2 regions of the Natranaerobius trueperi genome follow, and region 2 is predicted to be linked to the other one. Evidence: riboswitches for the same ligand, from Rfam matches in the RefSeq annotation. Region 2 holds a riboswitch; the other holds the start of a gene.
The links. A riboswitch is a leader RNA that binds a small molecule or an ion and turns the genes downstream of it on or off. The one in region 2 is predicted to bind tetrahydrofolate.
Positions count from the first base shown of each region.

Region 1: it holds a riboswitch for tetrahydrofolate, as region 2 does, so the genes downstream of both, CDO51_RS07030 (folate family ECF transporter S component) here and CDO51_RS10750 (folate family ECF transporter S component) in region 2, are expected to answer to the same signal.

Region 1 covers NZ_NIQC01000013.1:26,442-32,860, reverse strand. The annotation lists gene CDO51_RS07055 (DUF885 family protein) at 1-282, shown strand, start outside; gene CDO51_RS07050 (ECF transporter S component) at 538-1,080, shown strand; gene CDO51_RS07045 (class I SAM-dependent methyltransferase) at 1,070-1,663, shown strand; gene CDO51_RS07040 (DMT family transporter) at 1,683-2,117, shown strand; gene CDO51_RS07035 (M15 family metallopeptidase) at 2,193-3,134, opposite strand; gene CDO51_RS07030 (folate family ECF transporter S component) at 3,295-3,852, opposite strand; THF riboswitch at 3,930-4,024, opposite strand; gene CDO51_RS07025 (Ger(x)C family spore germination protein) at 4,098-5,228, opposite strand; gene CDO51_RS07020 (GerAB/ArcD/ProY family transporter) at 5,221-6,306, opposite strand; gene CDO51_RS07015 (spore germination protein) at 6,303-6,419, opposite strand, start outside.
Region 2 covers NZ_NIQC01000029.1:16,900-23,318, reverse strand. The annotation lists gene CDO51_RS10770 (molybdopterin-dependent oxidoreductase) at 59-1,078, shown strand; gene CDO51_RS10765 (molybdopterin dinucleotide binding domain-containing protein) at 1,164-2,048, shown strand; gene CDO51_RS10760 (rhomboid family intramembrane serine protease) at 2,102-2,758, shown strand; gene CDO51_RS14425 (type 1 glutamine amidotransferase family protein) at 2,841-3,074, opposite strand; gene CDO51_RS14420 (DJ-1/PfpI family protein) at 3,055-3,231, opposite strand; gene CDO51_RS15090 (hypothetical protein) at 3,218-3,349, opposite strand; THF riboswitch at 3,635-3,728, shown strand; gene CDO51_RS10750 (folate family ECF transporter S component) at 3,809-4,387, shown strand; gene CDO51_RS10745 (permease) at 4,410-5,345, opposite strand; gene CDO51_RS15085 (hypothetical protein) at 5,369-5,503, opposite strand; gene CDO51_RS10740 (PadR family transcriptional regulator) at 5,605-5,958, opposite strand; gene pyrR (bifunctional pyr operon transcriptional regulator/uracil phosphoribosyltransferase PyrR) at 6,025-6,419, opposite strand, start outside.

The DNA of each region.
Region 1 (6,419 bases), on a different contig from region 2:
AGTTTGCATACAAAAAGAATGTCTATTGAAAAAGCTGTAGATTATATAGTAGAAAATGCATTACTAGAAAAAGAAAGTGCAGAAACTGAGGTAAGACGTTATACTCAAACACCTACTCAACCAATGAGTTATTTAATAGGTAAATTAGAGATTTTGAAAATAGTTAATGAATATAAAGAAAAGCATGGTGAAAATTTTGATTTGAAAGAATTTCATCATAAGCTTTTATCTTATGGAACTATCCTTCCCCCCAGCACTTATAAAAGAAATTTTGTAAATTAGTTCTTGCTTAAATGCTAGCAAGTAATGTAAAATATAATTAGTGAATTAGAAGAGTTTGTTAGTCAGGTATTACATGTCATGAAAATGTAACATGGTAGCGCCCCCTAGAGGGCAAAACATTGGGTTAAATACGGTGTCTTGTTCTCTAAGGCGCACCACTAAAAAGTATTAATACGGCTTTTGGCCTTTGTCCAAAGCCGTTTTTTTATATAATATAAGGTGTAGAACTAATACATAAGGAGTTGAAAAGTAAAAGTGAAAATTTCAAGTAAAGTAACTTATGCTGGACTATTTATTGCAATTGGTGTATTGTTACCTATGATATTTCACCTAGTTGGTGTTGGAGGGACAATAATTCTACCAATGCATATTCCTGTTATAATGTCAGGTTTTTATCTTGGAGGTCGATATGGCCTATTGGTTGGTATGATAACACCAATAATAAGTCATTTAGTGACAGGGATGCCACCAATAACACCTGTTCCGATGCTTTATATAATGATTTTTGAGTTAGGTGGATATGGATTTCTAACAGGCTTAATATTTAAAAATACTAACAAGATCAGCTACTCTTTATTAGGTGGAATGGTTGGAGGACGAATTATAGCAGGGATTGTTGTTTGGTTATTATCTTTATTATTTGGGTTTAGTAATTTAGCCTCTCCGATTATATTTGTAGGAGGAGCCGTTATAACTGGATTACCAGGGATAATCCTACAATTAATCTTAATACCATTAATTGTACCTCGTACGGTTGATAATCATACGATACAACAGGAGGGTAATTATGGATACTAAAACCTTTTTTGATAATGCTTCCGAATATTGGGATGAAAAAATCTACCATGATAAATCCCAGATCACTAGGTTTCTAAGTGAAATAGACTTTTCAAATAAACAAAAGATTTTAGATGTTGGTACTGGTACTGGTATTATGTTAAATTACATACTTCCGAAAGTATCACAAAACACATCTATAATAGCTGTTGATCTATCTTCAAAAATGATAGAAAAAGCTAGAGAGAAATTTACAGACCAAAGAGTAATATTTAAAAATTTAGATGTCGAAAGGGATTATATAGAAGATGATTTTGACCTGATCCTTTTATATTCAGTATTTCCTCATTTAGAGAAGAAAGATAAAGCTTTAAAGAGATTTTCAAAATCTTTAAATCCTGGTGGACTAATTTGTATTATGCATTCTAAATCTAGAGAAGAAATCAATAATATGCATACAAAACTTGGAGAACCAGTATCAAATCATTTCTTACCACAAATTGAAGATTTAGAGAACATGGCAATAGATAATAATTTTAAGGTATTAAAATCTATATCTGATGAAAAAGGATATTTCTTTTTAGCTAAAGCTAATATTACATAAAAGGAAGAGGAGTGTTTTAATGGCTCAGGGTATTATATTTTCAATTGTAGCTGGCGTTTTTGTATCACTACAGGGAGTTTTTAATGCGAGATTAAGTGATGAGATTAATTTGTGGCACACAAACACTTGGGTCCATGGTACAGGTTTTGTAGTTGCCTTTATCTTATTAATGAGTATTGAAGGTACCCCAAACTTCAATTCTATTACTACTGTAAAACCTCACTATCTATTAGGTGGAGCAATGGGAGCTGTAATTGTTTTTAGTGTCATGAAAGGGATAAGTGCTTTAGGAGCAAGTCATTCAGTAACTATATTGTTAGTAACACAAATAATTGCAAGCTTACTAATAAGTTTACTTGGACTGTTTGGTGATCCTATTATAAAATTATCAATTCCAAATATAATTGGTTTAATAATGATGGTTGTTGGTGTTTTAATGTATCAATTGTTCTAAGACCATAAATTCAAATTATGAGTAATAATTAGAAAAGTCGCAGAGGGTAAAATCTGCGACTTTTTTGTTCATTTTTTAGTGTTGTTCAAGATACTGTTCTAATGTGACACCTTTTTCTGATATTTTTTGAGCATGTTCTTCACCTACATATCTTAGGTGCCAAGGCTCATATATGTATCCAGTTATATGCTCTTTACCTTCAGGGTATCTGATAATAAACCCGAAATCAGGTGCGTTTTCAATTAACCACTGTCCTTCTTTAGTCTCACCAAATGACTGTCTAAGGCCAAAGTCTACACTAGCACTACTTACATCCATTGCTAGCCCAGTTTGATGCTCACTTTGACCTGGTCGAGCACTAAATTTATTAGCTTCTTCTTCACCATTTTGTTCTACATAATTATTGAAAATTCTTCTTTGTGTTTCATAAGAACGATAACCAGAAACACCTATAATTCCAATCTGTTCTTTTTCTGCACATGAAAACAAATCTTCTAAAGATCTAGCTGCTTCTTCTCTCATATATCTTCTTTCTCCCTCATCAACAATAAAGGGAATATTAGGTTCTACAAGATCAGGTGGAGTAAAATCAGAAGGTAAATTGAATTCTTTGTTAACTAATACAAGCTTGTCCAAAACATTAGTAACAATTTTTTCACCTTCAGGGTCTTTTTCTAAAGATTCTTCATGTTCTTCAATATGTTCAGCTAATTCTTCTGAATAATTGTCTTGTTCTTCTTCGGTATCTTCATCTTCAGGGTTATTTGGCTCATCTTTGGTATTTTCATTCTGATTATTTTCTTCGTTTGATTTATTATTAACAAGTTCATTGTCACTAGGGTTTTCAGATGGGGGATTATCTTCAACAGTATTTTCGTCTTCTTCAATGACTTCTTCTGCTTCATTTTTTAGATCATTAAAAATTTCAGTAATTTCTATAGATCTAGCATAAAAACCTAAAGAAAATACTGTCCCAAAAAGAATCATAAAAAATATCAGTTTATTTTTTTTCTTCATATCATTTCCTCCTAAGATTAGAGTTATATTTTAAGTCAAAATATAGATTGTATATATTATATAATTACATATAAAGAACCAAATTCCTGCATAGTTAGAAAAATCTCGACGAAGAAAATTATTAAAGAGCCACACATTGTGTGACTCTTTAATAGTTACTTTAATTTTGGACTGCTTCTTTAGCCAAAGTCCGTATAGTTGCAGGTTTTAACACAATCAAAGTTAAGTAAGAATAAATTGGTATACTTATGAGTTGGCTGATAGCATTTCCAGCCATAGTGTACCAAAGAGGAAGTCCAAATAGACTGTATAAGAAGAAAGATACTAATAGTACGGTTGTTATTATCTGTCCTAAGCCAATACCTACTGTTAGCTGAAAAAAGTTTGGGACGTCAGTATTTTTAGAAATCATTCTAATAACTAACACAGGTATTATTCCAGTAAGTGCAGCAGTTAGAGTAAAATGCGGCATATAAGGTCCCATAGGCATAACTAAATAGCCTACTAGATCACTAACTACCCCTACAACACCTCCTGCTAATGGTCCTAATAAAATACCTGCGATAATTACAGGAAGGCCACCTAGACCAATTTTAATCCCTGCAATACCTCCAAATGAAATTGTAAATCCTGATGTTACAAAACTTAAAATGATGTTGATCGCGGCTAATAAAGCCATAGTTGCAAGTGCATGCGGACTACTTAATAATTTTTTCATAAAAAAACCTCCTTCCATAAAATTAGTGTGGTAGTCTACCACACCTAAGGAACGAGGTCTGTCTTCCTTATAGATGTAGTAGCGAACGCGGTGATCTAACGCAGCTTAAAAAGCTTTCGTCTAAGGGCAACGTTCCATCCCTTACCACTTAACGCAGAGCACCTACTCTACCACGAGATTTAATATTAATTACACTGTAACACATTTTGTAATATTTCACAATAAGTTTTAAAAATATTCAGGCATTAATCTGTGTCAAAAGTTTCAATTAATGTGTTCCCTCTAACTACTGAAACAGTATAATCGTTATCTATGGTGATGTCTGGATAGTCATTTCGCCAAGTATCTTCTGTATAATATTCTTGTTGTTGTATTCTAACATGTCTTCCTATTCCTAAGGGGTCACTTTCATATTCTTGTAATTTTTCTAAAATCCTTTGTGTATTATTAACAAAATCTTTAGCTACTAAATCAGAAATAAGATCAAAAATTTCTTCGTCAACTATTTCTACACCTGGTATTTGTAATTCATCAATATTTACTGTAACATCTTTTTCAATGGTTACAGAAACTTCTTTATCATTGTAATCAACATTAAAGTCTATACTAGAACTTTGGATAGTGTATTTAACTAATCCTTCATTACCTTCAATAGAAATATTACTTGAAAGACTAGGCGAAGTTTCACGAAACAGCATATTAGTTAATAACTTTCCTTTTTCATCTTCTAGAGTAGTTGCAATATTTCCCTCTTCATCTAATACGGCAACTCCAGCTATAAAAGGTGTTTCAATTTCACCCTCAACTTTTAAATCAATTATAGGTAGAAAACCGTCTCTACCTTCAGTTAATATTGCTGTCCATAAATCATGTAGAGTAATTCTTGGTATTAAATGATCAGTAGCTCCTACTTCTAACATATCTTTTAAAAAAATTGCAATTCTACCATCTTCAGGAGGGTGCTCATATAATACATCACGGGCTTCACCTGGATAATAGGAAACAAGTGCATTTGCATTTACTTCAGGAATTTTTCTGATATCTTGAACTATTTGAGATAAATTTTCTTCTGATAAAGTTTCGCCAAATAACATAGTTTCTACCTTTCCAAGCGCAATCGTTCTATTACGATGTTTTTGCCAATTATCTAAAGCTCCAGACACTCCATAACCTTGTACTGACATAACGCGAATGGGGTCTTCAGCTTCTTCAGCAAATAATGGGTTTGATGTGGTTAAAGTAATTAAATTTTCCTCTTCTGGTTCAGAATCAAAACTCATAGCTAAGATTACAGCTAATTCATCAACTATTTGATGGTCATCTACACAACCTGTGAAAGTGATTAATATTATAAGCAAAATTAATATTTTATACATCTGCTACTCCCCTTAACTTAGCAACTATAATCAAGATAATAGGGGTAAAAAGTACAAATATTCCCCCATAAAAAGAGATGTGTTCTGCAATTTCTGAAGCCTGTGCGAGATTTTTTGGATAGAGTGAGACAAATAGAATAATGACCCAAGAAAAAAGTGCCCATTTATCATGAAAATTCTTATTAGTAAGATGAGCTAGAGAAAAAGTTGCAGCAAAGTATTTTATAGAAGTCACTAATATTATCTTTATAAGCCAAAAATGTATAAAAGTAGTATCTACACGTTCTACGACTACTAGTTCGATAATCTTTAAATACTCTATAAAAGGCCAGTATGTTAACACTAGTTGTTTTAATCCCATCATCATTAAAGTTACTAGAAAAATAGAGGTATATATAAATCCAGCACTCATTACTGCTATACTAGTTAACCTAGTGGCAGATTCTTGTTTATTTAGATAAGGGAAAAAAACCAAAATGATTTCAATACCTAAAAAAGCTAATATAGGTTCACGTATAGCTAAAACAGGGGTAGTGACACCCTGTTCAAATACTGGTAAGATATTTAAATACTCTGTAATCGAAATGGGAACCCAAAAAAGTACAAATAACGGAGCTGTAAAGAATAGCACCAATTCACTAAATCTGGATAGTGTAGCTAACCCACAGCGAGCTATATATACAACAACAGGTAGTATTAGGATTAATGAAAATATAAGAGAATAGGTAATATCTAAATAAACATAAGCTATTTCAAGAAAAATTCTTAAAACTATCCCTGATAAAGCAAAAGCGTATAAGGAGTATATTATAATAAGCACTGATCCTAGAAACTTTCCTAATACTTTTCTACTTGACTCTGCTAGAGTTTTATCAGGAAATAGCCGAGCATAGTAAAGACATAAATAAGAATAGATTAGAACACAAAAAGTAGCGATTAAAATTGTGATCCAACCGTCTCTACCAGCTTCAGTAGCTACTTCTCTAGGAAGTGTAGTTACTCCTACACCTACCGTCATACCTAGAAGTAATGTGATCCACTGAAACTCGCTGATATCTCTTTTCTCATGCTTATTCAATCCTCTTCCTCCACTCCTTTCTGTCGTCTGACATTTTTATTTACAGAACCAGTAGGACGTTTTCTCATCCATCTTAAAGGTGTTCTGTAAATGGTGTCTCGCTGTTCTGAAGC
Region 2 (6,419 bases):
ACAAAAGATTTTTTTGGGAAAGAAAAACGTAGAGAGTACTTTAACAGGGGTGATGTATATGTCTCCAACTTTTGAAAGTACATGTCCTTTAAATTGCTGGGACTTATGTGGACTTAATGTAACTGTTGAAAATAACAAAGTTATTGATATCAAAGGACAAAAAAATCACAGAATTACTAAAGGGTTTATTTGTCAAAAAGGAAAAAAGTTTGTAAAACGAATTTATGACTCTGATAGACTAACAAACCCTTTATTAAAAGGAAACGAGAGTTGGAATGAGATTTCCTGGGATAAAGCTATTAAGATTATTAGTTCTAAGCTTCAAGATTGCATCAATAATGATAGTAGATCTATCCTATTTTATTCTGACTCTGCTCATGGTGGTGTTTTAAAAAATTTAGAGTCACGATTTTTTAATGCATTAGGAAATGTAACCGTACCAAGGGGAACATTATGTTGGAGTGCTGGAATGAAAGCTCAAGATCTAGATTTTGGGTTAAGTGTAAGTCATGATTACAGTGATATTTTAAATTCTAATTTAGTACTTATATGGGGACGAAACCCCTCTGATACTTCTATTCACCAGATGTATTATATAAAACTAGCTCAAAAGAACGGAACGAAGGTAATAGTTATTGACCCTAGAAAAACAAGGACTGCTAAACAAGCAGATGAATATATTTCCTTAAAACCCGGGACTGATGGTGCTCTAGCTCTTGCTATGGCTAACCATATAATTACAAATAATTACCATGATAACAAATTCATTTCTAGATATGTTAAAGGATTTAAAACTTTTAAAAAGCATATTGAAAAATACACTCCTAAATGGGCCTCTAAAGAAACAGGAATTGATGAAAACAAAATTAAAGAATTAGCTTATGAATATGCGAATCTCGGTTCATCATCAATTTTAATTGGTTATGGTATACAACGTTATACTAATAGTGCTAACACAGTTAGGTCTATCGATTCTCTTGCCGCTATCACAGGTAACATAGGTATCCCAGGTGGTGGAGCTAATTATGCAAATAAACAGGTAACTAATTTTATTGATATCCCACTGTTAACCTGGTAGTCATCTTAATAGGAATCACCGAACATTTTCTAAAGGACGCTTAGCTGAATTTATTCTTAAAGAAGATAATCCACCGATTGATTTAATGTTTGTAACTAGAGGGAACCCTTTTTTACAAGCTCCTGATACTAATAAAGTGTACCAAGCTTTTAAAAGAGTTAACTTTAAAATAGTAGTTGATATGTTTATGACAGATACTGCTAAAAATGCTGACCTTATACTTCCATGTACTAGTTTTCTTGAGGAGGAAGATATATATATAACTTCTATGGGGCACAACTATGTTTCTTATGGATCTAAAGTAATCAATAATTTAAATAATACAAAAAGTGATCGTGAAATATTTAATTTACTTGCTAATGAAATGAATTTAAAAGAGTTCCCTATTAAAGATTCTAATGAATGGCTAAAAGATGCTATTAAACCATTAGAACATCAGAAAGGATTAACATTTAGTATGATAAAAGAAGAACCATACCCTTTACCTGAAGCACCATTACAATCATGGAAAGATAAAAAATTCTTAACTCCAAGTGGTAAGTTCGAATTATATTCAGAAAAAGCTAAAGAAGAAGGGATTAGTCCTTTAGCTGAATATTTAACTCCATTTAAAGATTTTCAGACTGAATATGATTTACATTTTCTAACCCCACATTACAAGGGATCTTTACATTCACAACATTTTAAAGATAAAGAACAAAATTCACTTGGCATAGCATACATTAATCCTAAAACAGCAAACGATAAACAAATTTCAGAAAACGATATAGTAACTCTAATCTCCCCTGCTGGCTCTCTTTCAGTACAGATAAAATTTGAAGAGACTTTACGAGAAGATAGTGTTTATATGTATGAAGGACAATGGATAAACAAAGGCGGAAGTGTCAATACTTTAGTTGTAGATAATATATCTGATGCTGGAGATCAAGCCGCTCTCTATGAAACTAAAATTAAGATAGAAAAAGTATAATAAAACCGTGGTTACACCACGGTTTTATTTGATAAATTAAGTTAGGTGGTTCTATGATACCTTTAAAAGATAATATTAGATCAAAAAGTTTTCCTTTAGTAACAATTACCTTAATAATCTTTAATGTGCTTATATATATCTATCAAAGTACTTTAACAACAGAAAATCTTCACTTCCTTGTAACTAGTTTAGGATTTATCCCACAAAGAATTGTATTAGAAGAAATAATAAATAACTCCTCTATATATCCACTAATTACTTTTTTAACTTCAGCTTTTTTACATGGTAATTTTATTCATTTAGCTAGTAATATGTTATACCTTTGGATATTTGGTGATAACATCGAAGATAAGCTTGGTAAGTTTTGGTTTATAGTCTTTTATCTATTAGCAGCTATCATAGGTAATATAGCACATTTAATGAGTGAACCAACTTCAGCTTTACCTGCTATAGGAGCTAGTGGTGCTGTAGCAGGTGTTTTAGGTGCTTACTTTATATATTACCCTTATTCAAAAGTGCTAACGTTAGTTCCAATAGGAATTTTTTTCACAATTTTTCATATCCCAGCTGTTATTTTTTTAGGAGTATGGATATTACTTCAAAGTATAAATGCTATTGCTCCATTAGCTGGTGAAGCAGTTTCAATAGCTTGGTGGGCGCATATTGGAGGTTTTTTACTAGGTGTGGTATATGCAATTGGTAATCGCTAGTATACTGTATATTCCATAAACCGTCCAGTAGTTTTAGCTATTTCAGTACCTAGTAGTTTTTTTACTAAATAAAATGACATATTTATACCAGCAGAGATTCCACCAGAGGTAATAATATTTTCTTATCAACAAATTTTTGATCTTTAATCACCGTTATTTCATCAAAACTTTCAAGCTGATCAAAGCTTTTATGATGTGTTGGGGCCTTTTTTCCATTCAATAATCCTGAATTTGCTAATAATAAAGCACCAATACAAACAGATGTTGTAACAATCGTGTTTTGATTTTTCGTTCTATTAAAGTCTAATTTTTTCATTATTTAATTGTTCTCTAACCCCTAGTCCCCCAGGTACAACTAAAATATCATAGTTGTTATTAGTGTCAAAACTCTTATCTGGTTGTACTTGTAATCCATGTCTACAGTTAACTTTTTCATTAGATTCTGCTATTGTTTCTACATTAAAAGGTGTCATCCGTAGTATCATAAGATTGTCCTTTAAAACGAATCACAGAAAACTCCTCGTAAAGACCCGCAAAATCTAACACTTCAACATCATCGAAAATTAATATACCTACATTGTATTGTTTCAAAAGATCACCACCATTAATAGTTATTTTAAACTAACTTATCATAATTTGATCAAAATGAAAATTCTTTAATTATATCTGAAGGAAAAATTCAATTATTGAAGAAGATAATATGAAAATATAACTAGGGGTGTCCATTTTGAGACTAATTATTCTGATAATTATGATCTTATTAATTTGGTCTGTTGACAAAATAATATATACAAAGCTTAAAAAAATGATAAACATAGAATTAATAGAAAGGAAAAATTGTAGTTTTATAGAATGATTTAAGTAAGGATTTTAAACGGCAGAGTAGGTATCATGCGTAAAGTGCTAAGAGATGGGATGTTGCTCTTAGACGAAGGGAAGTCACCTGCGATATGATATCGCATCCGCTGTCACAATAAAGAGTGAAGGAACACCTCCTTCTTTCTTGTTGTGGCCCTCTGCCATCAACAAAGAAAGAAAGGAGGTGTTTTTATGTCTAATAAGAATCAAATATTAAATCTTAATTTTTCAAGTAAACAACTTGCTACTGCAGGATTATTAGTAGCTATGGAGATAATTTTTACACGGTTCTTTTCGGTTATGATTCCAATAGGAGGAATTGGTGGTATCCGTTTAGGTTTAGGCCCTGTTCCAATTATTATATCTGGACTTTTATTTGGTCCTGTTCTTGGAGGATTTGTTGGTGGAGGCGCCAATATCCTAGGGTTTTGGATGAATACTTATGGTGTTGCATTTCCTAACCCTTTGATCTTTTTGGCTACAGTTATGTATGGTGTTTTACCACCTTTAATACTAAAGTTTTTAAAATCTAGTCAACCACCGTCAAGAGTACATATGTGTATAGCAATCTTAATCACACAACTTGTAAGCTCAATTTTCTTAACAACTTATGGTCTACAATTCATATATGGTGTTCCATTTATCTCTATACTACCACCAAGAATATTATCTAATTTTGTGTTAATACCCGGATATAGTATTATTTGTACCTTTATTTATACTAAGATTTATCAATCACCAGCGGTTAAAACAATTCAGAATAACCCGTAAAAGCAGGGGAGCTCCCTTGCTTTTACATACCTATATAAAGAAGAATATTAAATAAATATCCAGCAAAGATTGCTACAACTATCACTGTAATTATATAAGTTATTAATAATTTCTTTTTAAATATAGAATTTAACATAGTAAGTTCTGGTAAACTAGCTCCTGTTCCACCAATTACTAAAGCTATAACTGCACCAACATTCATTCCATGATCTATTAAAACAGAGCTAATTGGTAAAATTGTTGCTTCTCTTACATACATTGGAATACCAATAATAGATGCTATTGGTATAGATAATAAATTATCTGGACCTGCAATGTTAACTATTAACTCTTGTGGCACAAAACCATAAATAAAGGCACCGACGCTAGCTCCTAATATTAAAAAAACAAAAACTTGCCTAAATAGGCTACCAGCAAAATAACTAGCATTTTTAAGTCTTGGAAGTATTCGCTCAAAAAAAGAGCCTTCTAAGTCAGCTGCTTCACTTCCCTCACAGTCTTTAACTACTTTAACTTGTTTAAGCTCTTTTTCAAATCCAAACTTTTCTAAAAACATTCCTATTATAACTGATAGAGGAAATAAAATAACCCAATAAACTACTGTTATTTCTACACCAAATAATGCTAACATCAGGAATATAACAATTGGATTTAAAAGTGGTGATGCAAAGAAAAAACTCATTGTGATTCCAAAGGGAACTCCACTTTTTAATAAACCTAATGTAATTGGTATAGTTGAACAAGTACAAAAAGGTGTTAATGATCCGAAAAACGCCCCTATTATATTACCAAAAATACCTAATCGTTTATTATCTAAGTAATTTTTTATTTTATCTGGATTTACGTATTCCTGTAATAAACCTACTAAAAAACTAATTACAACAAAGAGTAATATAAGTTCTCCTAATAGATAAGCAAAAAAATCAGCTACTTCAATTAAATATTCAGTATCAAACATGTAAGTTACCCCTTTCAAACTCTTTACTGGTTTTCTGCCTCTTCTTTTTCATCGTTATTTACTTGTTGTGATTCATCTGACTCAATCCTAACTCCACAACACCCTTCTTTCTTTCCGCTGCTCAAAAGATTACTAAGTAAGCTCTTTATTTTGCTCATATTCTCTCTCCTTTCAGTTTATATTTACCCTCAATATATTGACCCACTATATATTATGGCAAAATTATCTATAAGTGTCAATTAATAAAAAACCTATGTATTTATAAGCTAGAATCTTCTTTTATTATTCGATCAAGAAAAGGTAATATATCATCCCAAGCTTCCTTTGCTTGATAGTATGCTGTTTCTCCTAATTCAGTTAAATAATATACTTTTCGTTCTCTATTATTAACAACAGAAGTTTTAACTTCTGCATAACCCTCTTCACATAGTTCTTTTAATATCGGATAAACTGATCCATAAGTCGGTGTACAACATCCTTCTGTAAACTGTTTTATTTCATTTAATATACCATAACCATGTAATGGGTTTGTTTTTAAAGTTCTAAGAATCAGAAACTTAATAACAGCCATATTAATTAATGATTTCCAATAATCCTTTTTAATAAGTTTCATTTTTAATTTCCTCCAATTAACTATTTAGTTATAATATAATAGAAAACCAGGCGCTTTTACCTGGTTTTAATCTAAAATTTCCTCTATGACTACCTTATCTTCTTTATCAATCTCATCAATTCTCACTGATACTATCTCGGTCTTAGAGGTAGGTAAGTTTTTACCTATATAATCTGCTCTAATAGGTAGTTCACGGTGACCCCGATCAACCATTACTGCTAACTGTATACTTTTAGGGCGTCCAATGTCTACAAGGGCATCTAAAGCCGCTCTTGCAGTTCTTCCGGTATATAACACATCATCTACTAAAATTACTTTCTTATCTTCTATTGAAAATGGTATTTCATTGTTATTAACTACAGGTTGATCAGCTACTGTTGAAAGATCATCTCTGTAAAGAGTAATATCTAAGTTAGCAGTTGGCACCTTGTCTCCCTCAATTTTTTCAATTGATTCTTTTA